DNA from 2 places in the Priestia sp. YIM B13552 genome. Region 2 is predicted to be linked to the other one. Evidence: riboswitches for the same ligand, from Rfam matches in the RefSeq annotation. Region 2 holds a riboswitch; the other holds the start of a gene.
What was found. A riboswitch is a leader RNA that binds a small molecule or an ion and turns the genes downstream of it on or off. The one in region 2 is predicted to bind preQ1.
Positions count from the first base shown of each region.

Region 1 (14,758 bases), on a different contig from region 2:
TTTTTTCTATATCCATCCTGCACTGCTTTTTTGATTGGAATCGGATCACTGATTCCTCCGTCTAACAGCTCTTTTCCTTTATATGTAACGACAGGTGCTAAAAATGGAAGGGAACTAGAAGCGCGAACCGCTGTCAAAATGTCCCGGTCATACTCATCAAAATAAACGGGTTCTCCAGTCACACAGTCCGTTGCTCCTACTACAAGCTTCTCTGTACGCTCAGCAAATGCCTCAAAGTCAAATGGAAGAAGCTGATTAGGAATTTCATCAAAAACGAAATCCATTCCAAATATCTCTTTTGTTTTAAAATAATTTTTCCACGACAAGTAGCGAGGATCTTCTAAAAAATCTAAATTAGCTTTGCGACTTCTTCCTATTTGTCTAGATAAATAAGAAGTGGCATGACAAGCGCCGGCTGAAACGCCAATTACATACGGAAGGTACAGATTTCTTTCCATAAAGTAATCTAAAACTCCAGTTGTATAAAGGCCTCTCATACCGCCTCCTTCGAGCACGAGTCCAGTATCTTTCAATTTCTACACCTTCTAATTCTTATAATTTATGACAAGATTATACCTCGTTTATTATAACGAAAGATGCACAAAGATGGAACTGTCCTGCTTCTCTCTTTCATTAAAGCTACCAATTCCTTTTATTTCTCAGCACATTTTACTTATTTTTTCAATTTTATTTTATATTTTTTCAAAAAACTCTTTACTAATTCCCAGTTTTAAGGCAAAATTGTAAAAAAGAAAACGCTAACTAGTTTTACTATTTTTAAAATTAAAATTATTTAAAAAATTTATAATGAACTAATTTAAAACAAAGGAGCGATAAATCATGAAAATAGCAGAGGTAGGAAACTTGATAGAATTTAAAAATGGCTTACAGGGCATTGTTGAAAAAGTAAATGAAAACTCCGTGATTGTAGATTTGACTTACATGACAAACTACCGCGATTTAGACTTAGAACAGCGAACTGTTGTCAACCACAAAAACTACATCATCATTAATCCAGCTATGTAAAGGAAAAAAGCAGCCGGAAAGCAAAAGCGGTTGCTTTTTTATTGGTTTTGAAAGAATTGATTCTTTTGTTCTTCTGTAATAATCCCCAGCTTATACATGAGGTAAATATACTGTTGCACCTTAACATCCTTCGAACTTTTTTTCACTGTACTCCCTCTTTTCTAAAATGTTTCTTTATACAATAATATATGGCTGAGATAAAAAAAGTTTCCTTAAAGAAACAAAAACAGGCCCCATTTTTTCTTGAAAGGGGCTTATTTTCGTGTGACAATAAGAACAAGCTACTACTATCTTCTTACTGAAAGGAATTACTAGCATGTTTGATACTGTATTGTTTATCGTTGCTCTTATTGTCATTCTTTTTTTCATCGTGCAGTTCGTTTTTAAACGCAAACAAACTTCAAATAAAAAAACATCCGTTGAACCCATGAATTATGCCGAAGAAGATTCTAACTCCTACACAAGCTGGAGTGAATCTGCTTCTAACCACGATCATGATGGTGATGGAGATGGAGATAGCGGTGGAGATGGAGATGCGGATGGTGACGGAAGATAGAAAAAAAGCCCCTTCTTATGAAGAGGCTTTTCTTTATTTTGATAATACTCGCTTGCCGTTGGTAAACGAATAATAGCATTCACCTGTATAAATGTCTTGGCTTTCATGTACATGAACGCCACATTTATCTTCAAGAGCAGCTTTCATCATCGATTTGGCTACGTTATACGCTTTAATTGGACGATACTTTCTCCACTTTCCTACAAGGCAAAATGAACACGACTTTAACGTGTATCCCCCAATCTTTTCAAATAGGCGAAACTCTTGACGCTTCCCTAATAATAACGATGGGCGGAAAAAGTGAGTAGAACGGATATACAAGCTTGCGATATCTTCTTCTACTTGCCCCTTTACTTTACTGTAAAAGAATGGCGAACGAAGATCAGCACCAATTGCTGTGATCGTTAAAAAGTTTTTGCAGCGATATTTTTCTGCACATTTAGCCGCTTTTAAAGGAAATTCGTAGTCCACTTTAATGAATTTCGCTTTTGTTTTTGCTTTTTTCATTGTCGTGCCTAAACAGCAATATACATCATCAACTGCAAAGCATTCTTCGTGCTTATCAAGCTCTGAAAAATCAATTTCAAGCTGACGTAGCTTTGTGTGTTCGATTGGTAGCTTTTTTCGAACAAACACTGTCACATGGTTATATAAGCTGTTGCTTAATAACATTTTTAAAAGTTCTTGACCAACAAGTCCGCTTGCACCTAATACTAATGCTGATCTCTGTGACATTCTTTCACCTTCTCACCTGTTGTTTTTGCAATGGAAAACAGGTTGCATACACAACCTGTTTGTTCGAATTAACGATTATCAATTGTTTCTGGGTATAAATCATGATTCATCAGGCGATAATTAGCCATTTCTTCATATTTCGTACCGGGACGGCCATAGTTTGTATATGGATCAATTGAAATCCCGCCGCGTGGTGTGAATTTTCCCCATACTTCAATATATCTTGGATTCATCAGTTTAATTAAGTCATTCATAATAATGTTCATACAGTCTTCATGGAAATCTCCATGGTTACGGAAGCTGAACAAATAAAGCTTTAACGACTTGCTTTCTACCATTTTTTCATCTGGAATGTAACTAATATAAATGGTTGCGAAATCCGGCTGACCTGTTTTTGGACATAAGCTCGTAAATTCCGGACAGTTGAATTTCACAAAATAATCACGATTTGGATGTTTGTTATCAAATGCTTCTAGAATCTCTGGTGCATATTCAAACAAATAGTTTGTTCCTTGATTTCCAAGGAGTGATACACCTTCTAATTCTTCATCTTTTCGACCGCTCATTTGCATTTCCTCTCTTTCTACGATTGTCATTCTAACAGCGTTTTTTTATTTTGTATATATCTGTTTTTATTTTTCTTTGTAAATTTTTTGCTATGCGCTTACACGCCTCGTTTATTTCCCCACACAAGGGCGTGAACCTGCGGCAGAACTCTTACATCGTTCATGTTTTTAGCTGCCACTGCCTTATCGATTAACCACTCATACTTTTTAAGCAATTCTTGTGTTAACGACGCATTATCGATTGTCGTTAAGTCCTCGTTGCCTACTTGAACAAAAAATGGAACCTCAGGATAACGTTCATGAACAGACGCTGCATACTCAAAGTCCTCATCATTAAATACAACGACTTTTATGCTTATATGCGCCATGCGTTTTTCCTTTAGTAATGTCTCTATAATATCGTCTAATACGGAGAAATTTGTTTTCATTAATGAACTTGGAGGCTTAGGAGAAATCGTTAAATCATCGATCTTTAGGAACCAATCCTGATAACGGCTTCCCTGTGTTTCAAGAGCTGCTTTTACCCCTTGACTGTGCAAAAGCTCTACAAGTGAACCAATCGCCTTGATAAGCGCAGGGTTTCCTCCAGAAATGGTGACGTGATCAAAGCAATCTCCTCCAATTTCTTTTAGCTCCGTCCAAATTTGTTCTGCTGTTAGCTGACGAATATCGTTTTTAGCTGATCCATCCCACGTAAAAGCTGAATCACACCAGCTGCAGGAATAATCACAGCCTGCGGTACGAACAAACATCGTCTTACGTCCTACAACCATTCCTTCCCCTTGAATCGTTGGTCCGAATATTTCAAGTACTGGAATTGTATTAGCCACGTTTTTTCACCTTCTTTGGGCGGTAAACTACGTAACTTGTCGGCGTTTCCCGCACGAATACTTGTACGCAAGAAGGCTTATTTGGTAGTGTGTCTAGATATTCTTGAACCAACTCATAAATTTTACGGGCAACAACTTCAGTTGTAGGAAAATCATTTGGATTTTCTTCGTTAAAGATAGAATGATCGTTCAATAATGTATGATCAAATTGACCAGAAACAATTTTTTTCAATAGCGCAAAGTTTACTAAAAAGCCCGCTTCGTCTAATGTATCTCCGGCAACAGTTAGATTTACAAAATACGTATGTCCATGGACTTGACGGCATTTACCTGCTTCTGTGTGAGGAACAAAATGTGCCGCAGCAAACTGCATATCTTTGTTCAGTTCATATTCATAGTCATGAAATACTTGAGGATACATTTGTTGCAGCATTATTTCTCTCCTCCTTCTTTTGTTTGCAGGTATTGATCTAACCCGCGTTTTCGCAATTGACATGCGGGACATTCGCCGCACCCGTCAGCAACAATACCGTTGTAGCACGTTAATGTTTTTTCACGCACATACTCAAGCGCCCCTAGCTCATCGGCTAACGCCCACGTTTCTGCTTTATCAATCCACATAAGCGGCGTATGAATCACAAATTCAAAGTCCATTGATAAATTAAGCGTGACGTTTAACGATTTCACAAATACGTCTCGACAGTCTGGATATCCTGAAAAATCAGTTTCGCAAACGCCTGTTACGATATGACGGCCTCCGCTGTTTTTAGCCAGTACGGCTGCAAATGATAAAAATAACAGATTGCGGCCGTCCACAAACGTTGTAGGCAACTCTCCTTCTTTTTGCTCGATCTCAATGTCATCTCGCGTTAAGGCATTTGGTGCTAATTGATTTAAAAGTGACATATCTAGTACGGTATGCTTCACACCTAAATCAGCTGCGATAGCTTTTGCTACCTCTATCTCTTGACTATGACGCTGACCGTATTGAAAAGTAACCGTTTCTACTTCTTTAAAGTTTTTCAAAGCCCAAAATAGACATGTTGTACTATCTTGACCTCCGCTAAATACAACAATAGCTTTTTCATTTTTCATCATTATTGTTCGTCTCCTTTTTGATTGAAATCAAAAGAAGAAGAAACTTTATTGAACCGTTCGTTCCCTTTGTGACTAATTTTATAACACAAAAAAGAGACTGCTCTTTTCCAGCAATCTCCCTAAAAAGCAACTAAGATACACGTCCTCGCCAGCATACACGTCAAAAAGACGCGTTGATAGAAAAGCACGTGAAAGAAGACACACTAAAACCGTGTCTTTTGTCATCAACGATGATCTTAGTTTTTTATAGAGGGAGTTTTCGAACCTCTCCCGTACATATACAAACGTGTACGGCGTTTCTTCTTGAATTGTCATCGTATTATACCACATGCGTATGAATAATGCTATGTTTGTTGGCTTCTATCGCCTTTAGCTGCCTTATGTTTCTTTATATAAGAAAGCGCAATAAATAACACCGGAAAACAGACGCTTAGTACAAATAAATAAAACGGCCAGTAATATTTTTCAAAATAATTGAAGTAAGCTGTATTAGGAATAATGTAATACGCCACGCCTGTAATAATTAGACCTAAAGGAAAGCTTAAAAAATTGCGCACCCGTAAATTACACAATTGGACGATACTTAACTGAATAGCATAGAACACAATAACAACTTTAAAAAAGATAGATAACATCCAAATAATAGCTACTAATACTTCAACATGCTGAATCGTTGCACCTAACGAAATCATTTTTCCTAATAAATAAACTGGGTAGCTGTGCATCGATGCAATATTCGCGCCAAGAGCTAATATACAAGCCGCAACTGCAATCGTAATCGTCAAGCCCGATGCGACAGTGCCGATAACAAACATTCTTTTTACCTTTTTTCCATCTTTTATATGAGGCGTAATCATTAGAATAAAAACCAATTCCATAAACGGGTTTCCTAAAAAATAAGTGCTCCCTAATACTAAATCATCCATGCTAAATTCAAAAAAAGGATAAAGACGATCAATTTTCATCTGAGGAATATTTAAAACAATTAACAATAAAAAGGGGACCACAATCCAAGGCAAAAAGATTTCCGCGGTTCTTGCTACCACTTCAATACCTAGATACCCTCCGTATATAACAGCTAAAAGAACAAGAGCATGAATCCACGTAGGCAGAGTTTCAGGGACAATTTGAGTCGTCATGAATGTACTGATATCTCGAAGCGAAAACGTAGACTGAATGAACATAAAGAAAATGTAAATAAGAGAAATACACGTTCCTGCATAAGGACCTAGCGCCTTTTTAGCTATTTGAATGAATGTTTGCTGAGGGTAACGCTGAATCAGCCATAAAAGCACCGCAACGATTAAAAGTGCAAAGCCAATAGCAAGCACACCGCAAAACCACGCATTTTGTCTATTCGTCTCTAATAATGTAGCGGGAACTGCCAAGATGGCGCTTCCGATACAAAAAACATAAATGAGAAAAAGAAATTGTTTCGGACTAATAAATTCTTTTATTTGCATCATACACACCTTCTCTCCTACATGCTTGCTCACGTGAATAACAAATGATGAACGGTTCTAGTAAGAGGCTTAATTAGTGCCTCTAAAAAGTACAGAGGCGTAGGAACTTCTTTACGGAGTGTAATCGCTCCCCAAAAGAATAGACCCAAACCTATAAGACAAAGGTAGACGACTATCTCACGATAATACTTTTCCTTTCGGAAGTTGATCATTATTTTTTTAGTCAAATAAGCAAGCAGTACAAGTAAGGCGATAAATCCCTCCATTTTCTTTCTCCTTAATGCTTCATTTGCTTCATATATGAGTTATTTAACGTGCCTAAGCGACGGATTTGAACTTTTGCATCTAAATCGACGGTTAAATCCTCTGCGTAAATTCTGTTCCAGTCTCTTTTCATTTTGTACCATCTCTTTACATCTTGTCTGTAAAACGTTTCTCCAAAACCGAAGATATCACTTTTATAATCTTTTTGAGCTTTTTCCACTGCGTCATTCATTTTTTCTTTTACGTCCGCTGCTGTTTTTCGTTCGAGCATATTGATTACAGCTGGGTCCTGTAAGTTTACTTGACACTCTACATCTGCCACGTTTGCTTCACCTTTTAAATCCACGTGAATATGAGGCTTATGGTTTTTCATAGAAGCCGTTACCTTCACGTTCGTTCGAAGCATTTCTACTCCGATGATATCGTGCTGTTTTTCTTTTCCTTCGCATGGAATAACAATTAACGTACTTTTTACATTTCCTGTAATATAGTTATATCCTTTACTTTCGTCTTCATTGAACCAGCCGATCAGCTTATCATTTTGAAAGACACCTAATCCTTTAAAATTGAGCAGGGTGGACAGATTAGTCCGGGAAATGCTCGACATATCTCCTGCCTTTTTCACGTCGCCTTTGACCAATACTCCCGATAACACCGCCTGCTTTCCCTCGCTGGTTAAGTTACTGATCAGTTCATTTAACTTTACTCCTCTAGTAGGTGCCCAAATACGCTGTGACACGTCTAATGAAGCAAACATATGGTTAGCTGGTATTTTTTCGATTGTTGTTAATACGTTCAAAACGCTCGATGCTTTCGTGTTTTTAGCCACAACAACAAAATAATCGGTACGCACTTCATGATCCCGAGCAAAGAAATCAAGCACTTCAGCAATACCGTCTTCCGCCATGCTTTCGCTAAGCACTAGCATTCGTAAATGAGAAAGATAAATTTTCCGCGGAGATTTTGTCGTTATTTTTCTTAACCCCTCCATTACAGACGAAGCCTTAATAGAAAATGTGGTAACAGAAGGCCCGTTTGTAGGGGTTTTGGCCTGAATATCACCAGGGTTAATCAGCTGAACTGTTACAATGATGCCATCTTCTGCTTTATCAATTCCGACGGCAACCGTAATGGCTAGCTCATTCAACTCTCGACTGCTCCAGCAGCCGCTTAATAGCAATGAACAGATACATAACATTAGAAATGCTTTCATAGTAAACGGCCACCTTTACACAGTTTAGTTTTTTTGCGTCTTTTGACGTGAAATATTCTTCTCGTTAATAAGCTTTGGCCTTGTTTTCATTTTTTTAATCGAACGTCTAATCAGAACATCCTTTTGATCACGCTTCACAAATGGAGCCATAGGTGTCATATAAGGGACTCCAAATGACCTTAAGCTGCATAAATGTAAAATCATTAAAATTAGCCCCAGGATAATACCGAACAAGCCAAAAGTAGCTGCTAAAACCATTAAGATAAAGCGCAGCATCCTTACTGCAATAGCCATATCATACACGGGTGACACAAAGTTACTAATAGCGGTGATGGATACAACGATAACCATTGCAGGTGAAACTAATCCCGCTTGTACGGCGGCTTCTCCTAAAACGAGTGCTCCCACAATCGAAATAGCTGAACCTACTGCTCGAGGCAATCGGACTCCCGCTTCTCGCAAAATTTCAAACGTGATTTCCATAATAAACGCTTCAATAATAGCTGGAAAAGGCACACCTTCCCTTTGAGCTGCAATACTAATTAACAAAGCAAAAGGAAGCATCTCTTGATGAAAAGTAGTTAAAGCAATGTAAGCAGAAGGTGTTAAAAGAGCTAAGAAAAATGCCATGTAGCGCATTAAGCGAATCAATGTACTAATATCTGCGCGCTGGTAATAATCTTCGGCCGCTTGAAAAAATTGAATAAATAAGGCAGGAACCATTAATACAAAAGGTGTACCGTCTACTAAAATGGCTATTCGCCCCTCTAAAAGACCTGCTGCCACGGAGTCTGGACGCTCCGTGTTATGCATAGTAGGAAAAGGTGTATAATCTTCATCTTGAATCAACTCTTCGATATATCCGCTCTCCAAAATACCGTCTATATCAATTTTAGAAAGACGCTCCTTTACCTCTTGAATGACCTGTTCATCCGCAATGCCGTCTATATAAACGAGCGCAATATCCGTTTTTGTAAACTCTCCTATTTGCTGTGATTCAATCCAAAGTTTTGGAGATTTTATTCGGCGCCGAATCAATGCGGTATTGGTTCGCAGTGTTTCTGTAAAACTGTCTCGAGGCCCTCTTACAACGGTTTGAGACTGTGGTTCAGAAACAGCCCTGTCTCTCCACCCTCTTGTACTTGCCACAATACACGTTTGATATCCTTCTAAAAACAGTACGGTATCTCCTGATAACACATGAAGAAGAGCATCATCCAATGTCTTTGCTTCCATGATTTCACCCGCTGCCAAACTATAGCTTTTAATCAATTCGTACATATTAACAATGCCATCATCATGTGTTAAATGTTCATCGTGATAGTGCATAATGGAGTCCAGCGCATAGTGTTCAACTTCATCTTTATTTACCAATCCGTCGATGTAAGCAACACCTAAAGTAAATTTTTCTTCAATCGAAATTCGAAACTCTCGCACAACTAAATCCGTGCTCTGTCCCAATGCTTTTTTCATGCGGGATAAATTATCTCCCGCCCTCTCAGATAATTTCTGCTCTTCCTGTGTAGAAGAAGCACTAGTATCCTTAGTGTCCTTAGAGTCCTTCGATTCGTCAGCTTTTTCTTTCCGCTGTTTGGATTTATTCGTTAACTCAGATAGTTTTTTTATACGCATTGTTCATCCTCCACTACATTGAACGAAAAGAAACGGAATTTCTTCTTTTTAGTCTCTATAGTTTTTGTATGAAAAGGAAATTTATACTTGAAGCCATTTTAATAATCTTTATTTTTGACATCATTTGTGCATTTCTATAGGATAGTAATGGATAATTCTTTGTTATTATGAAGAATGTTTATGCGGAACATTGAAAGGAGTCTATACATGGCACAATCACTTAAAGGCAAAGTAGCTCTTATTACAGGAGCAGGAAAAGGCATCGGTCGTTCAACTGCGATTGAATTAGCAAAAGAAGGCGTAAATATCGGTTTAATTGCTCGTACAGAGGCAGATTTAAAGGCTGTTGCTTCTGAACTAGAAGCATTTGATGTACAAGTTGCTTATGCAACAGCAGATGTTTCTTCTATAGAAGAAGTAAACGCAGCAGTTGAGCATCTACATACAAAATTAGGGGCAACGGATATCTTAATCAACAATGCAGGAATCGGTAAATTCGGAAGCTTTTTAGAGCTAGACCCAGCTGAGTGGAAACAAATCATTGATGTGAATTTAATGGGCGTTTACTACGTAACGCGCGCCGTTCTACCTCAATTAATCGAAAAAAATGGTGGAGACATTATCAATATTTCATCCACTGCTGGTCAAAAAGGCGCTCCCGTTACAAGTGCTTACAGCGCTTCAAAATTTGGCGTGCTCGGCTTAACTGAATCTCTAGCGTTAGAAGTGCGCAAACACAATATTCGTGTAACAGCTCTAACACCAAGTACAGTAGCAACGGAATTAGCGTATAAAGAAAACTTAACGGATGGCAATCCTGATAAAGTGATGCAGCCTGAAGACTTAGCAGAAATTATGGTCGCACAATTAAAATTGCATCCTCGTATTTTTATCAAATCTGCGGGCATGTGGTCCACAAATCCATAAACAAACATAGAAAAAGGAGAGCTTCAGCTCTCCTTTTTTGTATCTTCCTTTATATGGTGGTTACCTTATTTACGTTTAGGCGTGATTTCTTCTGATAGTTCTTCAAAAGATTTCACTTTTCCATGCGATGGGTTTTGTGATTGTTTTCGCACATTCCACTGACGCTCTTTTTGACTTTTAGACTGAGTCATTTTGCTTCATCCCCTTTTTATATGCTTACATGTAGTAGGATCAAACAAGCTGCTCTTTTCCATTCATCAAAACTGTTTCCAATTTCTTTACTGCTTAGCTAAATGTATTTTAAACCATTTATCAATTTCCGCGTTATATCGATCATAATATGCAGTTAGCGGATGGTCTCCGTTTTTGTACAGTACATATTTGTATTCTTTTCCCTGCTCATCTAGTTGTTTCACAAGCTTTTCAGCCTGCGTGTGGTGAACTTTACGATCATGATCACCCTGTAAAATCAAAAGAGGTGAATTTACTTTATCGCTCCAATAAACAACAGAACGACTTTTATACCTCTCCGGATACTGCGCCGGATCTCCTACAATCGTCCGCAGCACTTGTTTCATTTCAGGCCCTCTTTGATCATAGAATTGAAACATGTCTGTAATACCTGATTGTACGACAACTGCATCAAATTTAACGCCGTTTTTCATCGTTAAATACGTCATCATGCCGCCGCGTGAATATCCTAGCGCTACCTTTTGCTGGTGATTTACATAAGGAAGCTGTTCTCCCCACTTAATAAGATTTAACACGTCGTCAATATCTTTACCGCCGTACGTCTCTGTACCTTCACTTCCGCCATTTCCCCTGTATTGAGTCGCAACCACGACGTAGCCTTTACTTGCCCAATATGATAAGTACTGCAGTGTTTTTGCGCGAATCATGCCATGTTCGCGATTTCCTCCGCGATTATATACTAAAAGCGGATAATGTTTGTCTGCAATGTCTTTAGGCTGTACTAAAAACCCTTTTATCTTTAAATTATCACTAGGATACGTAATGCTATATACATCTACTTTATTTGAATAAGGCGATAATAAATTCAATTTTTCTTTATTTACATCATCACTTTCAGCTCGGTTGAAAACCGCTGTCACACCGAGCACAGCTACAGTGATTAATGCAATGATGCCCCATTTTTTCAACAGAAACCCTCTCCTCAATAAATATCTTTTCTCTTTTATAATGAGTGTTTTCATTTGGCTTTACCCTTCTTAAATGTTTGCTAAAAAGGGCATTCATCCCATCGCCAATACAGCTTATTTATCATACCGCAAAACTCAAATTTCTTCATCTGTAAAGAAATAAGAATTCATACAAATACATTAACAAGAAAGACGTATAGTAAATTGTATTATTAAATTATAGATTTGAAAAGTGGAATGATACTTTTTTTGTCGTTTTTTACCTGTCCTTTTTCCAAAAAAAAAAGCCCAGTTAAGACTGAGCTTTTTTCTTGGCAATGCCAATGCCTGTATATGCTAAAATAACTGAAAAGATCGGACAGAGAATGCTAAAGAATGTAAATGGAATATAGTCAGCTGCGGGAATATTTAATGCAGTTGAAATAAAAGCACCGCTGACACCCCACGGAATAATAGCATTAATAACCGTTCCGCCGTCTTCAAGCGTTCGTGATAAGTTTTTTGGATCTAAATTCCATTTTTCATACAGCGGCTTAAACGTCTGTCCAGGCAAGAGAATCGATAAATACTGTTCGCCTGTAATAACGTTCACTCCAATTGAAGATAGAAGCGTAGCAAAAATAACGTCTCCGCTGCGGCGAATTTGTTTTGCTAATCCTTCTAACAAAGCATCAATAATTCCAACGGCTCTCATCAAGCCACCTAGCGACAAGGCAATCATGATAAGGGAAATAGAAAACATCATGGACTGCAGTCCCCCTTTATTCACAATCGCATCCACTACTTTATTTCCTGACTCTACTGCCGGCCCGCTTTGAAGAACGCCTAGCAATTGACTCAGCGTAAATTCATGCTGTGTAATCATTCCTGTAATGATGGCCGTTACAATACCTAAAACTAACGTTGGCAGTACATCGACTCTTCTCATCGAAAAAATAAGAACTAAAAGTGGAGAAAGCAACGTTAACACGTGTAAATTAAACGTATGTTTTAATGCGTCTTGAATTCCTTGAATTTCCCCGTAATTGACGCTTTCCTGATTTCCGTTGATTCCGATTACCAGTGCAATGATTGCTGTAATAACAATACTTGGAACCGTCGTCCACGTAATGTGCTGAATATGTTTAGGAAGCGGGACTTCAACGATACCAGAAGCAAAATTTGTTGTATCAGACAAGGGAGACATCTTATCTCCAAACACAGCTCCTGAAACAATCATCCCCGCTGCTAGCCCTGGATGTACACCAATAGCAGTTCCTACGCCAAATAAAGCGACCCCTACCGTACTGACGGTTGTTAATGAACTTCCCGTGAATGTTGAAACTAATACGGTAATAACCAAAGCACTAATTAAAAAGTACTGCGGTGAAATCCAGTGGAAACCGTAGGATAAAATCGTCGGTATCGTTCCTCCTACCATCCAAATCGCAATAAGCATCCCGATCAGCATTAAAATAAGGATAGGCTTAATGCCCAGTCTAACACCATCTAAAATCCCTTTCTCCATTTCTGTCCACTTATATTTCAACAAAAAGCCAATCACACTAATAAATGCTACACCAAATATCAGCGGAATATGAGGCGGCAGCTTTAACGTAAATAATGAAACAAAAATAATAGCTAATAGCACCAAAACCACCGCTATTGATTGTATAAATGAAATTTCTTTTTTCATGAGGTATTCCCTTTCTATCTTTCTTTTTCACTTAAACGCTTTTATGCTTTTATGCAGTTAAGTGCAAACCTTCTTGAGTATAATTTTTATCCTTCTTGCTGTCAATAACTTATTTTATCCAACGGTAAGCTCTGCACTCATCTTTCCACTTTTCTTCTTATTAATATTAATTCCCTCTCCAAGCAGATCATTGTACAAAATGTCTCTTATGTTTTTACATGTATAGAACGGGTACACATAAAACACATCTTTTTTTAATGTACTGCCTTTTGTACATAAGCGAGGAACTTCCTTCAAAAATTTTTTAAGCAAAAGACTTGAAAGTCAAAAAAGGTCAAAGTATAATAACATTACGAAAGGTCAAGAAAGGTCAAACACCTGCTGATCTTCGATTAAAATCATTTAGGGAGGCTAATTAAATGATTTGTCAAAACTGTAATAAACGTGAAGCATCTATTCAATTAAATGTACAAACAAATAACCAAAAATCTCAATATCGTTTATGTCATACATGTTATCAAGCACTAATGAAAGAACATAAAATCCCATCAGGTTTTGGAGGTGGCGGCTTTATGAACATCGATGATTTATTCAATCAAATGGCGCACGAACAAGCTGCACCGGAGCAGCCACAGCAAGGAAATGGCGGCGGCTTTTTAGATCAATTTGGTCGAAACTTAACTCAAATTGCGAAAACGGGATTGATTGACCCTGTTATTGGCCGCGAAGAAGAAGTAGAGCGCGTCATTGAAATTTTAAATAGAAGAAACAAAAACAACCCGGTGCTAATCGGAGAACCTGGTGTTGGTAAGACAGCTGTTGTTGAAGGGTTAGCTTTAAAAATTGCGGAAGGAAAAGTTCCTGCCAAGCTGCTAAATAAAGATGTATATCTGTTAGATGTAGCATCTCTCGTAGCTAATACCGGCGTGCGCGGTCAATTTGAAGAGCGCATGAAGCAGTTAATTTCTGAGCTTCAACAGCGAAAAAACGTGATTTTATTTATCGATGAAATTCACCTTCTTGTAGGAGCTGGTTCAGCGGAAGGTTCAATGGACGCAAGCAATATTTTAAAACCAGCTCTTGCACGAGGCGAACTTCAAGTAGTCGGAGCGACAACTTTAAAAGAGTACCGTTCCATTGAAAAAGATGCGGCTCTTGAACGACGCTTCCAGCCGGTTATGGTTCACGAACCGTCTGTAGAAGAAGCCGTTGAAATTCTAAAAGGAATCCAAAGTAAATATGAAGATTATCACGGCGTTAGCTATACAGATGAAGCGATCCGCGCTTGTGTAAATTTATCACACCGCTACATTCAAGATCGCTTCTTGCCTGATAAAGCAATTGACTTGCTAGATGAAGCAGGTTCAAAAATGAACTTACAGGCAGGCATTACAAATAAAGACGACGCGGCCGCTCGCTTAAAAGAAATTACAAAAGAAAAAGAGCAGGCGCTAAAGGATGAAAAATATGAAGTAGCGGCAAAACTGCGCGATGAAGAAGCTGCTCTTGAAAAACAACTAAACGAAGAACAGCAAAAAATGAATGTGGATATCGCTGACATTCAAGCAATTATTGAAAAGAAAACGGGTATCCCTGTTGGTAAACTTCAAGAA
Region 1 covers NZ_JBHZOU010000001.1:486,322-501,079, forward strand. The annotation lists gene ACFX40_RS02460 (patatin-like phospholipase family protein) at 1-533, opposite strand, end outside; gene ACFX40_RS02465 (YkvS family protein) at 841-1,026, shown strand; gene ACFX40_RS02470 (hypothetical protein) at 1,343-1,582, shown strand; gene ACFX40_RS02475 (NAD(P)H-binding protein) at 1,616-2,317, opposite strand; gene queF (preQ(1) synthase) at 2,386-2,883, opposite strand; gene queE (7-carboxy-7-deazaguanine synthase QueE) at 2,982-3,713, opposite strand; gene queD (6-carboxytetrahydropterin synthase QueD) at 3,706-4,146, opposite strand; gene queC (7-cyano-7-deazaguanine synthase QueC) at 4,146-4,811, opposite strand; PreQ1 riboswitch class I at 5,042-5,085, opposite strand; gene ACFX40_RS02500 (GerAB/ArcD/ProY family transporter) at 5,156-6,277, opposite strand; gene ACFX40_RS02505 (hypothetical protein) at 6,304-6,540, opposite strand; gene ACFX40_RS02510 (Ger(x)C family spore germination protein) at 6,552-7,751, opposite strand; gene ACFX40_RS02515 (spore germination protein) at 7,776-9,383, opposite strand; gene ACFX40_RS02520 (3-ketoacyl-ACP reductase) at 9,591-10,310, shown strand; gene ACFX40_RS02525 (DUF6254 family protein) at 10,376-10,501, opposite strand; gene ACFX40_RS02530 (alpha/beta hydrolase family protein) at 10,589-11,470, opposite strand; gene nhaC (Na+/H+ antiporter NhaC) at 11,763-13,145, opposite strand; gene ACFX40_RS02540 (ATP-dependent Clp protease ATP-binding subunit) at 13,565-14,758, shown strand, end outside.
Region 1: linked by a shared signal. The riboswitch ahead of queC (7-cyano-7-deazaguanine synthase QueC) and the one ahead of ACFX40_RS24385 (QueT transporter family protein) in region 2 are both predicted to bind preQ1.

Region 2 (14,758 bases):
GGAGAAGGGTCTATTGCCTATACAAGAGATGGTAAGTCTCACCGCGGAGGAATATTTAAAACAAAAGTTCTGAAAACGTTTGGCGCTGGTGATTCCTATGCTTCAGCCTTTATTTACGGATTGATGCAAGGGCTGGAAATTCCACAGGCAATGCGATTGGGGGGTGCCTCCGCTTCGATTGTCATTTCAAAACACAGCTGTTCAGATGCTATGCCGACAAGCGGTGAGCTCTTCAACTTTATGGAGACAGCAACGGAAGTTTTGCAGGAAGCTTAATAAACAAAGGAAAAATCTTGAGAGATTGCTTGAGAGATTAAAGGAATAGCAACTTATTAAAATTAGATAAAGGGAGAGATATTCTATGACACAGACAGCAGTAAAAACAGTGAAAAACTATATTGGTGGACAATGGATTGAATCAGCTACATCAAAAACGGAACCTATGTATAACCCAGCGACAGGTGAATTAATCGCACAGGTACCTCTTTCTACAAAAGAAGACGTAGATCAAGCGGTGCAAGCAGCAAATGAAGCGTTCAAAGGGTGGGCAAAAACAGCTGTGCCTAAACGTGCACGAATTTTATTCAAGTATCAGCAGCTATTAGTAGATAACTGGGATGAATTAGCAAAGTTAGTGACGGTTGAAAACGGAAAAAGCTTTAACGAAGCGCGAGGCGAAGTGCAGCGTGGTATTGAATGTGTAGAATTTGCGGCGGGTGCTCCTACGTTAATGATGGGGAAACAGCTTCCTGATATTGCAACAGACATTGAGTCTGGCATGTACCGCTACCCAATTGGTGTAATTGGGGGAATTACGCCGTTTAATTTCCCAATGATGGTTCCCTGCTGGATGTTCCCGCTTGCAATCGCTTGCGGCAATACATTTGTGTTAAAGCCTTCTGAGCGTACGCCGCTTTTAGCTGCAAGATTAGTAGAATTATTTGAAGAAGCTGGTTTGCCAAAAGGTGTATTAAACATTGTAAACGGCGCGCATGATGTGGTAAACGGTCTTCTTGAACATAAGTTAGTGAAAGCTATTTCGTTTGTAGGTTCCCAGCCTGTAGCTGAGTACGTGTACAAAAAAGGTACGGAAAACTTAAAGCGTGTTCAAGCTTTAGCCGGTGCTAAAAACCATTCAATTGTATTAAAGGATGCAGATTTGAACGTAGCAACAAAACAAATTATCGGAGCCGCTTTTGGTTCAGCAGGTGAACGTTGTATGGCAGCATCTGTTGTTACTGTACAAGAAGAAATTGCGGATCAGCTAATTGAAAGATTAGTAGAGGAAGCAAATGATATTGTAATTGGCGACGGCTTAGAAGAAAATGTCTTCTTAGGACCAGTTATTCGTGAAAATCATAAAGAGCGTACGCTCAGCTATATTGAATCAGGCGTGCAAGAAGGAGCAAAGCTTATTCGTGACGGTCGCACAGATGCAGCAGTAAATGGCAATGGCTACTTTGTCGGACCAACGATTTTTGATCATGTTACGCAAGAAATGAAAATTTGGGAAGATGAAATTTTTGCACCTGTGCTGTCCATTGTACGTGTGAAAACATTAGAAGAAGCTATTGAAGTAGCTAATAACTCTCGATTTGCAAACGGTGCTTGTATTTATACAGATAGCGGCGCAAGTGTACGTGAGTTCCGTGAAAATATTGAATCTGGTATGTTAGGAGTAAATGTAGGGGTACCGGCACCTATGGCATTCTTCCCATTCTCTGGCTGGAAAGATTCTTTTTATGGTGATCTTCATGCAAACGGTACGGACGGCGTGGAGTTTTATACAAGAAAGAAAATGGTAACAACGCGCTGGTAAGTAATTCATTAAAAATCGCATCTCATTTTAAAAGGAAGTATCAGGAATTAAAGATATTCCTTATGCTTCCTTTTTTAAAATCAGAATCTAGTACTAGAAGGGAGAAAGAAGCATGGAAACAGTTAGAATGACGACGGCACAAGCATTAGTGAAGTTTTTAAATCAGCAGTATGTTGAATTTGATGGAAAGCAGCATCAGTTTATTAAAGGGGTTTTTACAATTTTCGGGCACGGAAATGTGGTAGGTCTTGGGCAAGCTTTGGAAGAAGATCCAGGAAATCTAGATGTATATCAGGGACGTAATGAACAAGGAATGGCCAATGCAGCGATGGCTTTTGCAAAACAAAAACATCGAAAGCAAATTATGGCTTGCACATCTTCAGTGGGGCCAGGTTCAGCAAATATGGTTACAACGGCAGCCACTGCTTCAGCTAATAATATTCCAATTTTGCTGCTTCCTGGTGATGTATTTGCAACTAGACAGCCGGATCCCGTTTTGCAGCAAATTGAACAGTCATATGATTTATCTATTTCTACAAACGATGCTTTTCGACCAGTGAGTAAGTACTGGGATCGCATAAGCCGCCCTGAACAATTGATGACAGCTATGATTAATGCGATACGTGTGTTAACGAATCCTGCAGATACGGGAGCTGTAACTATTTGTTTGCCTCAAGATGTGCAGGGAGAAGCATGGGATTTTCCAGCTTATTTCTTCCAAAAGCGCGTTCACCGCATTGAGCGCCGCCTTCCGACTAGGGACAGTCTAGCAGATGCAATTCAATTAATGAAAACAAAGAAAAAGCCAATCATCATTTGCGGAGGAGGCGTTCGGTATTCAGAAGCTGCAAAAGAGTTAAAGCAATTTGCTAGTGAGTTCCATATTCCATTTGGAGAAACTCAAGCAGGGAAAAGTGCCGTTGAAAGTGACTATCGCTACAATCTAGGCGGAATAGGTGTAACAGGGAACTCAGCTGCTAATACAATCGCTAAAGCAGCAGATTTAGTAATTGGAGTAGGCACTCGATTTACTGATTTTACAACAGCATCTAAACAGCTTTTTCAACATCCCAACGTGCAATTTCTTACCATTAACACGTCTGAATTTCATGCAAATAAACTTGATGCTGTGAAACTTGTAGCTGATGCAAAAGAAGGGTTGCTTGCTCTTATGAAAGAGCTAAAATCAATTGGCTATCAGTCTGGTTATACAACAGAAATTGCAAATGCTAAAGACGCATGGGAAACAGAATTAGAGCGTCTGCATAGCATACGTTTTACTGGTGCAGATTTTGTTCCGGAAATACAAGGTCATTTAGATGAAAGCTTAGCTGAATATGTAGAATCACTTGGTACTCAATTAACGCAAACCGAAGTAATTGGAGAGGTGAATAAGCTCCTTGATGACAACTCCGTCATTGTTGGTGCAGCAGGAAGTCTTCCAGGCGACTTACAGAGAATGTGGAAGTCTATTAAACCTAATACCTATCATATGGAATATGGATATTCATGTATGGGATATGAAGTATCAGGCGCACTTGGAGTTAAGCTGGCAGAACCAGCTAAGGAAGTGTATGCGATGGTTGGAGATGGAAGCTATCAAATGCTTCATTCAGAGCTTATTACAAGCCTTCAAGAAAGAAAAAAGATAAACATTTTACTGTTTGATAACTCAGGCTTCGGGTGCATTAATAATCTTCAAATGTCAAACGGTATGGGGAGCTTTGGCACAGAGTTTCGTTATCGAAACGATGAAACAGGAAAACTAAACGGAAACGTGATGAAAATTGATTTTGCAGCCAGCGCCGCAGGCTACGGTGTAAAAACGTATCGCGTAAGTTCTCTTGAAGAATTAAAAATGGCGATAGAAGATGCACAAAAACAAGAGATTTCTACGCTAATTGATATTAAAGTGCTGCCAAAAACTATGACGAACGGTTATGAATCATGGTGGCATGTAGGAGTAGCAGAGGTATCTAAAAATCAGCATGTACAGGAAGCTTATGAAGATAAAGTGAAAAACCTTGAAATGGCAAGAGTTTATTAAGGAGCAGGAGAAAATGAGGTTGTTGAAGAGAAACATTCGATAAATATAAAAAGGTTTTAATTTCATATAAGGGAGAGGAAGAGATGTTCAAGGAAAATACGGTCAAACTGGGGATTGCTCCAATTGCTTGGACAAATGATGATATGCCTGAGCTGGGAGCTGAAAATACATTCGAGCAGTGTATCAGTGAGATGGCTTTAACCGGTTTTAGAGGAAGTGAGGTCGGAAACAAATATCCGCGAAATGTTTCAATCTTAAAAAAGGCATTATCGCTTCGGAATTTGGAAATTGCAAGTGCGTGGTTCAGTACATTTTTAACAACAAAGCCGCTGGAAGAAACGGTAACGCCATTTATTGAACATCGCGATTTTTTATACGAAATGGGAGCAAAAGTAATTGTTGTGTCTGAACAAGGACACAGCATTCAGGGGCTGATGGATGTTCCTTTATTTAAAGAAAAGCCTGTGTTCACGCCAACAGAGTGGAGCAGACTTGCAGAAGGCCTGCACCATCTTGGGAAACTGGCACGAGAAAAAGATATGCATATTGTCTATCATCACCATATGGGAACAGGTGTACAAACAACAGAAGAAATTGATCAGCTAATGGGGCTTACCAATCCGGAGCTTGTTTCTCTGCTATTTGATACCGGTCATCTTGTCTTTTCAGGAGAAGAACCTCTTTATATCTTAAAAAAATATCTGCACCGTATTAAGCATGTTCATTTAAAGGATATTCGTCAAGAAGTAGTTGATCGAGTCAAAGAACAAGACCTAAGTTTCTTGCAAGCGGTAAAAGAAGGAGCCTTTACTGTTCCAGGTGACGGAGCTATTGAATTTGATGAAGTATTCACTACGCTTGCCACTTCGGATTATAACGGATGGTTTGTCGTAGAAGCAGAACAGGATCCAGCCCTTGCTAATCCTTTTGAATATGCGTTAAAAGCAAGAAACTTTATTAAAGAAAAAAGCGGTCTTTAATTTCCATTGTAAAAGATTTTACGCCTTTTATGTGTTTATGAAAGGAAAGGAGGAGAGGAAATGAAGCCAACCATTTATAGTGTGGCTGAAGAAGCAGGTGTATCAATTTCTACGGTATCAAAAGTCATCAATCAAACCGGTCATATTAGTGAAAGAACAAGACAAAGAGTAATTGAGGTTATGGCGCAGTTGAATTACCATCCAAGCGTCGTAGCATCTGCTTTAACAGGAAAACCCACTAAAACGATTGGGCTTCTCGTACCTGACATCTCCAACCCTTTTTTTGCCGATTTGGCAAGAAGCATAGAAGACCGGAGTCATGAGCGAGGTTTCCATGTTGTAATGTGCAATACCGATAACGATGCGGAAAAAGAGAAAAAGTATCTATCGCTGTTAATACGTCAGAAAATCGACGGTTTAATTGTAGCTTCTGCTTTTCGCAATGCTAATCTTTTAAAAAATATGCTTAAGCAAGATATACCGATTAGCGTTATTGCTTCAGAAATTCCTCACATATCCGTTAATACAGTGACAGTGGATGACTACAAAGGGAGCTATTTAGCGACTGATTATTTGCTGTCTTTGCATCATAAAAAAATTGCGATTATTACAGAAAATGCAAAAAGCAATCACGCCCGTTTAGATGCTTTTCGAGAGGCTATGCAACAAAATGGAATCATCGTGCCGCCTCAGCACGTTATTACGACCGAAGCAAGTATTCAAAAAGGATATGAAAGTGCTAAGCAAATTTTTTCAATGAAGGAGAAAGTGACGGCTATTTTTGCTTGTAACGATTTACTGGCTATCGGAGTTATCCAAGCTGCAAAAGAATTCAAAATTGATGTACCGCAAGACTTATCAGTGATTGGCTTTGATAATACGGTTCTTTCTACTACCATTACGCCCATGTTGACGACAGTAGCACAGCCGACAAAAGAAATGGCCGTAAACGTAGTGGATTTGCTGGTTAGAGAAATGAAATATCCAGCGATGCATAAAGAACATTTGCTTCTTGAGCCAAAATTGATTGTTCGGAAATCAACGGCTCCGTTACAAAGGGAAGCCACAGCATCTATAAATAATTGAACACAATCAAGAATATTGCCGTTAATAAAAAATCCTCATAGTCACATATTTAAAAGAATTTAGAGAGTCTATGAAGAAAAATGAGTAATTAGTAAATTCTTATCGCGCTACTACATAAAGGAGGAATTCAAGGATGTTAGGTAAATTAGGTGAATTAAATAAAGGATACAACGTACTTACAGAAATGACCGGTCAGCACAAAGATATGCTGATGGATATTGGGATTTATAAAATGTCCCAAGGAAAACAGGAAACTTTACTAGACAGCAGCAGTGAAACGGCTATTCTTTTACTAGAAGGAAAGGTAAAGCTGGAGTGGGAAGGCCATTCGAAAGAACTTCAGCGCCAGTCCCTATTTGAAGAAGAGCCTTGGTGTTTGCACGTTTCAAAAAATGTGGAGGTCAAAATTACCGGGCTTGCCGATAGTGAAGTACTAGTTCAAAAAACGGATAATGAAAAAGAATTTTCATCAAAATTATACACGCCCGAAGATTGTCAAAACACAGTGGCTGGTGAAGGAGTATGGGAAGGTACTGCTCAGCGTGTAATCCGAACAATTTTTGACTACAATAACGCTCCTTACTCTAACCTTGTTATTGGAGAAGTTATTTCTTATCCAGGAAGATGGTCGAGTTATCCGCCTCATCATCATGACCAGCCCGAAGTGTATTACTATCGTTTTGACAAGCCACAAGGATTTGGCTGCGCAATGGTTGGAGAAGATGCGTATCGTGTAGTTGATAATAGTTTTATTACAATTCCTGGTGAATTGGATCATCCTCAAGCAACGGCTCCCGGCTATGCGATGTACTTCTGCTGGATGATTCGCCATCTCGACAATAATCCGTGGACAGACCGTATTATGGAAGAAGAGCATAAGTGGTTATTAGAGCCAGATGCAAAAATTTGGCCTGAAAAATAAATAAAGATCTCTATACGAAATAGGTTTCAAATGTTGAAAAACCTCGAATAAAAAATAATTATGCGTAAAATAATAGTTTATTTTTGTAAAATATGTTTTTATATGTTAAAATATAGCTTGTATTAATATTCAGGCGATGATATCGCTCTTTGCTGCAGATTCCTTTTTAGGAGTCTCTTTTTTTTGGGAAACTGAAGCAAAAGATACAGACGACTCGTATATAAATTAAAAAGAAAAGGAGATAAGCGTAAGCCGCTTATCTCCTTTTCTTTTTAGCGTTATCTAATGCTAAGTTCTTTTTCACTACTTTTTCTAAAGCAACTTCCACGTGAACATTTTTTTCATCGATGTCATTCACAAGCACGACGGTTCCTTTTCGTCCTTTAATCTTTAAATCATCACCCGTAGAAGGAATGTTTTCCCTCAGCTGGCTTAATAGAAGTTTTCTGTTTTCAAAAAAGTGGACAGCCACCATTTTATCTCACCTATTTTCATATGATATGTGTGATACAAAGATGTGTATATGAAATCCTTCCTATACATTATGTCGCCAGGGGTGGTTTTAGAACACATTGAATAGACAATTGTTGCATCGATATATGAAATAAATAGGATGGCATAGTTATAAATCTTCTATTCTTGGACATACTTATACTACTAATCTAAAAAGGGATGTGGATGAAAATGAAGGTGGCTATCGGATTAAGTGTATTTACGGTCGTTACAGGAGCAATTGCATTAGGGTCGGTTTACTTTTTAGCAGGTATCTTTTCATTTTTCTTAACGGTTTTTTCATAAAAAAATCCACCAAGAGGTGGATTTTTTATTTAGCAGCGGCTTTTGTTTCATGAGGCGAATTACCGATAAATCCAAATTTCCCGCCGACAACTTCTTTTACTTCGTGGATGACAATAAAAGAATTCGGGTCAATTTGCTGGATTTTCTTTTTAATTTTTAATAGCTCGTTCTTTTTAATAACAACGTAAATAATACGTTTATCTTTGTTGGCGTAGTAGCCGTATCCGTAAAAGATGGTGGCTGCATTTCCAAATTCACTGGTGATGACTTGCGCTATGTCTTTGTATTGATCGGACATAATCGTCATTGCTTTTTTGTTGTGGAAACCTTCGATAACGACATCTACGATTTTGGCACAAAGATAGACGAATATAAAAGTATAGAGCATGTTATTGACGCCAATAGCGAAAACTGATGCTAAAATAATGACACTGTCCATGTAGAACATGCTTTTAGAAATATTATAGCCTTTTGTGTAGTTTAATAAATAAGCTAAAAGAGTTGTTCCACCAGTCGATCCATCCGCTATAAAAATGAGCGCCAGTCCTGTTCCCATTAGTAAGGCGCCGAATACAATTCCTAAAATCATGTCGTGAACGTGAAAAGGAATATAGCTGACTAGACCGAGGAAAACAGATGTCATGACGGCTCCTAGAATCGTATAAAGAATCGTTTTTTTGGTTAGAAATTTATAGGCTAAGGCAATAAATATAAGGTTTACAAGAAATGTGCTGATACTTGTAGGGATATGAAATAAATAATATAAAACAAGGGCAATACCAACCGTACTTCCGTCACCTAATTTATTTGGAATGACGAAAAAATCAATGGATGCAGCAACTAAAAGTGCTCCAACAATAATTAAGATAATGTCTTTATAGATTGTTTTCAATATGCAAACCTCCTTGATTATTAGGATATTTTCATGTGGAATCTTGTTTTTACTAGTGTTTCACAAATGATAAAATAAAAAACGTCTTAGAAATTGTCTAGTTATAAAACTGATCAACTTCTAAGACGAAGAATTACGATACGTGTATAGGTCTTAATCCGGCTTTTCTATGCTTCGATGTCACCGATTATATAAACCTCTGACCGCTATGTCAACGCTGTGAGAGATGTTCAACTTTTCAAAAAATAGAAGGCGGTTTCCTACATAAAAAAAGAATCCTTTGCGATGGTGCAAAGGATTTTCAAATTTATTGGAATAGGGGGAATACGTTATTAGGATTACCATTTTCATAAATTAATATACCTTTATTTTTTAAAAAATTTATTTGTTAATGACGATTGAAAGTTTGTAATTCACATGCTGATTTAGCTCTGTCAAAAAATCATTTAGTTCTTCATTTGAATGAAATTTGCATTCTAGTAAGTAGCAGCCATCGCCGCTGATTTTAAAGTTGTTGATAACGTGCTCCTGCTGACTTTCTAAAAATGTAAGGTAGGGGTGATGATGAATGCTCTGCGTATAGATATTTAAAAATGCATGGATGGTGTAGCCGAGTGTTCGTTCATCAATGTTAATTGTATAGCCTTTGATAATGCCTTCATCTTCTAACTTTAATACTCTAGCAGAAGTGGCTTGTCCGGTTAAATGCACTTTTTCTCCTAATTCTTTCATCTTCATACGTCCATTTTTTGATAGCTCTTCGAGTATGCGTTTATCTGTATTATCTAACATCGCTACAAATCCTTTCGTATTTCAAATCAAAAGGGTTAACTACTTGATGTCACCTATGTATACTGATACGTCTTCTATTTTATACTAAAGGAAAGTAAGAAAAAAGAGCAGTCAATATGCAAGATATAGAAAGCAGCAGTAGTTTGTAAACAGCTAGTTTGACGAAAGCTTAAGCTTGCTGTATGATTCTTTGAGTGTTTACGTGGTTCGTAACCATCCCACGTTAAAAAACTAAGGAGAGAATAGTAAGATGAATATAAGAACACTTTGCGTCAACGGTCTTTTAGCTGCTATGTATATTGCTGTCAGCATGTTAATCCAGCCGTTTGGCTTCACCAATATCCAATTTCGTATATCGGAAATGTTCAATCACTTAATTGTGTTTAATAAAAAGTACGTGTACGGCATTGTGCTAGGAGTATTTCTGACGAATTTGTTTTTTTCACCAATGGTCGCTTATGATCTGGTGTTTGGGGTAGGACAATCCGTGCTATCATTACTCATTACCATTTTTTCTATGCGCTACATTAAAAATATGTGGGCTCGTATGCTTGTTAATACACTTGTATTTACGTTCACGATGTTTATTATTGCGTTTGAACTGCACTTGGCATTTGATTTACCATTTTTCTTTACATGGTTAACAACGGCCGTTGGTGAGTTCATTGTTATGCTTGTTGGAGCACCCATTATGGCTGCAATTAATAAACGTGTACAATTTAATAAGCTAGTTGGATAAAAAAGATGGGGCTGTGATAAATCTCACAGCCCCATCTTTTTTTCTTTGTTATTCTATAAGTGTAGTGATAAACCCCTTATTATTGAAGAGCTTTTCACGCATGGACAAATTACCCATATCTAGCATGTGAAAAGAGCAGGTCGCGTTTGCGATCTGCTCTTTTTGCGTAAGGCAATAGGAAGTATCCGGTTAGATTGTTTTGAAAGAAGGAGTGACAAATCTCACAGCGCATTCTTTTTTCTTTTGTTACGATATACATATAGTTGGCAAACTCCTTATCGAAAAGTTTTTCGCACAACAACACATTACCTATGCGTAGCAATTAAAAAAGCAGACCGATGAAGGTTTGCTTTTTTAATTGTGTTTTTTTACCATTAAATAACTTTTTTGAGTTATAGTTGTAAAATAACCTTTATTACTAGAGAGGGGATTGTTTTTTGAATAGAAAGTTAGGAATTCTTGTTTTATTAGCTCTAGCCATCTTATTTGCCGGGTGTTCAAAAGAAGAGGACAACCTTCCTTTAAGAGAACTAGAAAAGATAAGTATTAACGTAATCAAAGAACAAAAAATGAAGCAAGGAATTTCATATGAAATGGAATTAGTAAACAAGAGCGATTTGACCATCAAACAAAATAATGTATTTTTATCCTATCCTTTAAAAATGAAAAACGGTTATTCTGATAATAAATTTAAGGTGTTAGCAGAAGGAAATAAATTAAATATCAAGCCAAAACAAAAGGTGAAGTTAACGGCATTTCTTCCTTATAAAGGAACTAATAAAGAAGCGTTAGCTATTGATGAGCCTGACGTAAAGTGCATAGGGTATTGGAATAAGCTTGATGATTACCATCAATTTTCTTTTGGAGGATCCTTGAAGCAAGAATAATATATAACTATTTGTTAAATGGTGGAACTGAGCGTAAGGGATTGATAAAGGCGGTGAATGAACAGTGAGTGTAGACACGGATAGATTGATTAGCTTTTTTATTTTATGGGGAACACCCGTTGTTTTTAGTATAATAGAGTACTTTAAACTGAGTAAAACTGAAAAAAAAGAAGCGATACGAGACTTAATATCTTTAAAATCTATTGTAACAACAGGATTTATATTGGTTGGAGGAGTGATGGCGAGTTTAGGTAGAGTATTATCTCTGCTTCCTCTCCACGTTGTAGGTACTTTTATTTTAGCTATTGGTGGTATCGTGGGCGCTGTTGAAGCATGGAAGATAGAAAAAAAGAAAAGTATTGTTATCCTTGTTTTGATAGTGTCTATGATTGCTTTCACATTTGTAATATAAATTCTGCTTATAACAAGAGCTGCTCAAATTACGAGCAGCTCTTATCAGTTTCTTATTTATTGTGTTTCAAGATGCTGATCTCTTTTCTTTAACGTAAGAGCGAGCAGGAACGAAACGACGGCGAAAGCGATGGCTACATAATAGACGGTATGAACCCCGCTTGTCATACTGTTTATTTGTAACAGCGTTTTATTCGTTTCGTTTGAATGTTGAATAAAGTGCTGAGAAGCCATGGTCATAATACTTGTATACAAAGCGGGTCCAATCGCGCCTGAAACTTGGTTAATCGTATTTGAAATAGCTGAACCGTGGGCATGAAGCGGTTTTGGCACTTGATTTAAAGCAAGCGTCATCACGGGACCGATGCTTAAACCTACGCCAATTGTAAAGGCTGCGTATAAGATGGCTGCAGTCGTCGTGCTTGTTCCGCTTGAAATAGTAGTGAACAAACTTAAGATAATTGTTAAAAGGACTAAGCCTGTTAAAAGCAGCGGTTTAAATCCGATTTTGTCAAACAAACGTCCTCCCACCATAGCTGTTAGAGCCAGCGTTACGCCGCCAGGAAGCATAAGAAACCCTGTTTGCAAAGGAGACAGTCCCGCAGCCGTTTGGAAGTATAGCGGCAAAATTAACATCATTGAAAACTGAATCATCATAATAAGAAACATTAAGAAAATCGATCTTGAAAACACAGACGATCTAAAAGGCTTCATATTAATCATAGGAGAATTCAGCTTGCTTTGCTGTCTGACAAATAAAGCAAGAGCTATGACGCCAATTATGAGCGTAAGCCATACGATAGGATTACTCCATCCTGTCTCTTCACCAGCTGCGCTAAATCCATAAACAACTCCTCCAAACCCAATTGTAGAAAGAATCACAGATGGCATATGAATTGTTGGTCTAGATGTTTCAGAAACGTTACTGAGCTTAAAGAGAGCAAATAGGAAAATAAGCGCCGCTGCAATTAAAAGACCTAGAAATATAATTTGCCACGAATAATATTGAATAATTAATCCTGAAAGAACCGGTCCTATTGCCGGTGCAAATAAAATAGCTACGCTAAAAATCCCCATTACGGTGCCGCGTTTGCTAACAGGCACGAGTGTTAACATTGTGCTCATCACAAGAGGTAAAATAATGCCTGTCCCTAATGCTTGAATCATACGGCCCGCAAAAAGCAGAGAAAACCATGGAGTAATAAATCCAATGAAGGACCCAATTAAGTAAAAGCTCATAGCCGTCACAAACAGCTGTCTTAATGTGAATCGTTGAATTAAGAAAGCAGACACCGGAACAGAGATGCCGATTACAAGCATATATCCGGTAGTTAACCACTGAGCTGAGCTCGTTCTAATGTGAAAATCTGAAATGATACTTGGCAAGGCCACGTTCATTACCGTTTCACTAATTAAGCATAAAAAATTCCCTAGAATCAAAATGAAAAGGATAAGCTTACTTTGTGTACTCATTTTTTCTTCTGTTTGTGTCATAAGTGACCTCCTTTTACTAAATTAATTTTTGTTTGCAAACAGCTTGCCAATTTGGTCAGCTGCAATTTGCATAGGGACTGTACTATTTTTAGTTAATGAAAGAGTATAAGCCCCTTCAATCCAAGACTGTATAGCTGAACCTAGCTGTCTTGCTTCTTCTTGTTCATAACCTGAACAAACTAACTTATCTGCATAAACTTGCTCCCACTCGTTATACACGGCTTCACAGGCCATACGAAGCATTTCGTTTGATGACCATACTTCACTCGACATAGCAGCGAGAGAGATATCCGCTTCATTTTCCACTTGCTCAAACATTCGATCAGCCATCAGTTTTATATGATATTGAATAGCTGACGCGGCATCTTCATGAGAAGCGAGGGATTTTTCGATATAAGCTTTGACTCTTTCTCCCGTTTTTTGAATAGCTTCTTTTGCTAACTGTTGTTTTCCATCCGGAAAATAATAATAAATAGATCCTCTCGGAGCCCTGCTTTCTTTTGTAATTTGACTTAGACTGGTGGCGTGATAGCCTTTTTTGCGAAAAAGTTTAGCCGCTGCGCTTAAAATTTTTTCTTTTGAATTGGTTGGTTCCATGAAAACAGCTCCCTGATATAATTACTAGTTGATCGGTCAGTATAATGGTAGCAACTCTATACTGATCAGTCAATCCAGACGTCTAGGCCTTGTATATAAGTGAAGATTGATGCAAGTTTCACAGGTGTAAGCATTGATTGAAATGTTAAGAATAAGGTTACAAAGTATTTTGGACCTATACTTCTATTACTGTTAAAAAAATATGATTAAGTAATGAAATTAAAAGAAGACGAGAAGCGTATAGCATGTTACGATAGGGACGGTATAGAAATTGGCATATGTCTGTTTCTAATAGAAGAGACAAATTTTAAAATTTTTAAATGTAAGGTTGTGATTCACCTGAGACTGAATAAATTTATTAGCGAATCTGGAAAGGCGTCAAGACGCGGGGCAGATAAGTTAATTAGTGAAGGAAGAGTAACCGTTAATGGAAAGGTTGCAAAAGTCGGAGATCAAGTTAAGCCAGGCGATGATATTCGAGTAAGCGGCCAACAGCTTCGGATTGCTCGAAATAATGTATATATTGCACTTAATAAACCAGTCGGCATTACAAGTACGAGTGAAAAAAAAGTAAAGGGAAACATCATTGATTTAGTCAATCACCCTTTGCGTATTCACCACGTTGGACGACTTGATAAGGATTCAGACGGCTTAATTTTACTTACAAATGACGGCGATATTATTAATGAAATTTTACGTGCAGAAAACAAGCATGAAAAAGAATATATTGTGGGAGTAGATAAGCCAATTACACCAGAGTTTATCAAAAACATGTCTGAGGGAGTGAAAATTTTAGGCACAAAAACGCTTCCTTGTGAAGTGACACAGCTGTCTAAGTATGAGTTTCAAATTATTTTAACACAGGGTTTAAATCGTCAAATTCGCCGTATGTGTGAAGTGCTCGGATATGAAGTGTACCGCCTTCAGCGCACGCGTATTATGAATATCCATTTAAACAACTTACCTGTTGGGCAATGGAGAGATTTAACGAAAAAAGAGCGTACGCAGCTATTCAAAGAATTAGACTATGAACCTAAAGAGTGGTAAATCAAAAGACACCAGCCTGTTAGACTGGTGTCTTTTTTATTCGCATACAACTACTTGTCTAGAAAATACGCTTTTGCGCGCTACGCAGCGATCTGAAATAGAAAAGCCCGCTTCATGAATCATATGGTCAATCGTATCTACTGTAATCACGACTACTTTATCCGCAAAGCGGCGCGCGTGTTTTAAAATAGAAAGCTGATCTTCAGGCGTCGCGTGGGTGTAGAGATTGTAAGGCATGTCGATGATA
Region 2 covers NZ_JBHZOU010000009.1:18,220-32,977, forward strand. The annotation lists gene iolC (5-dehydro-2-deoxygluconokinase) at 1-276, shown strand, start outside; gene ACFX40_RS24345 (CoA-acylating methylmalonate-semialdehyde dehydrogenase) at 362-1,819, shown strand; gene iolD (3D-(3,5/4)-trihydroxycyclohexane-1,2-dione acylhydrolase (decyclizing)) at 1,932-3,866, shown strand; gene iolE (myo-inosose-2 dehydratase) at 3,950-4,846, shown strand; gene ACFX40_RS24360 (LacI family DNA-binding transcriptional regulator) at 4,907-5,932, shown strand; gene ACFX40_RS24365 (5-deoxy-glucuronate isomerase) at 6,066-6,854, shown strand; gene ACFX40_RS24370 (hypothetical protein) at 7,111-7,329, opposite strand; gene ACFX40_RS24375 (YitT family protein) at 7,678-8,544, opposite strand; gene ACFX40_RS24380 (Lrp/AsnC family transcriptional regulator) at 8,926-9,336, opposite strand; PreQ1 riboswitch class I at 9,533-9,577, shown strand; gene ACFX40_RS24385 (QueT transporter family protein) at 9,587-10,075, shown strand; gene ACFX40_RS24390 (hypothetical protein) at 10,513-10,962, shown strand; gene ACFX40_RS24395 (hypothetical protein) at 11,027-11,374, shown strand; gene ACFX40_RS24400 (DHA2 family efflux MFS transporter permease subunit) at 11,431-12,867, opposite strand; gene ACFX40_RS24405 (TetR/AcrR family transcriptional regulator) at 12,889-13,464, opposite strand; gene rluF (23S rRNA pseudouridine(2604) synthase RluF) at 13,804-14,511, shown strand; gene ACFX40_RS24415 (TRM11 family SAM-dependent methyltransferase) at 14,548-14,758, opposite strand, start outside.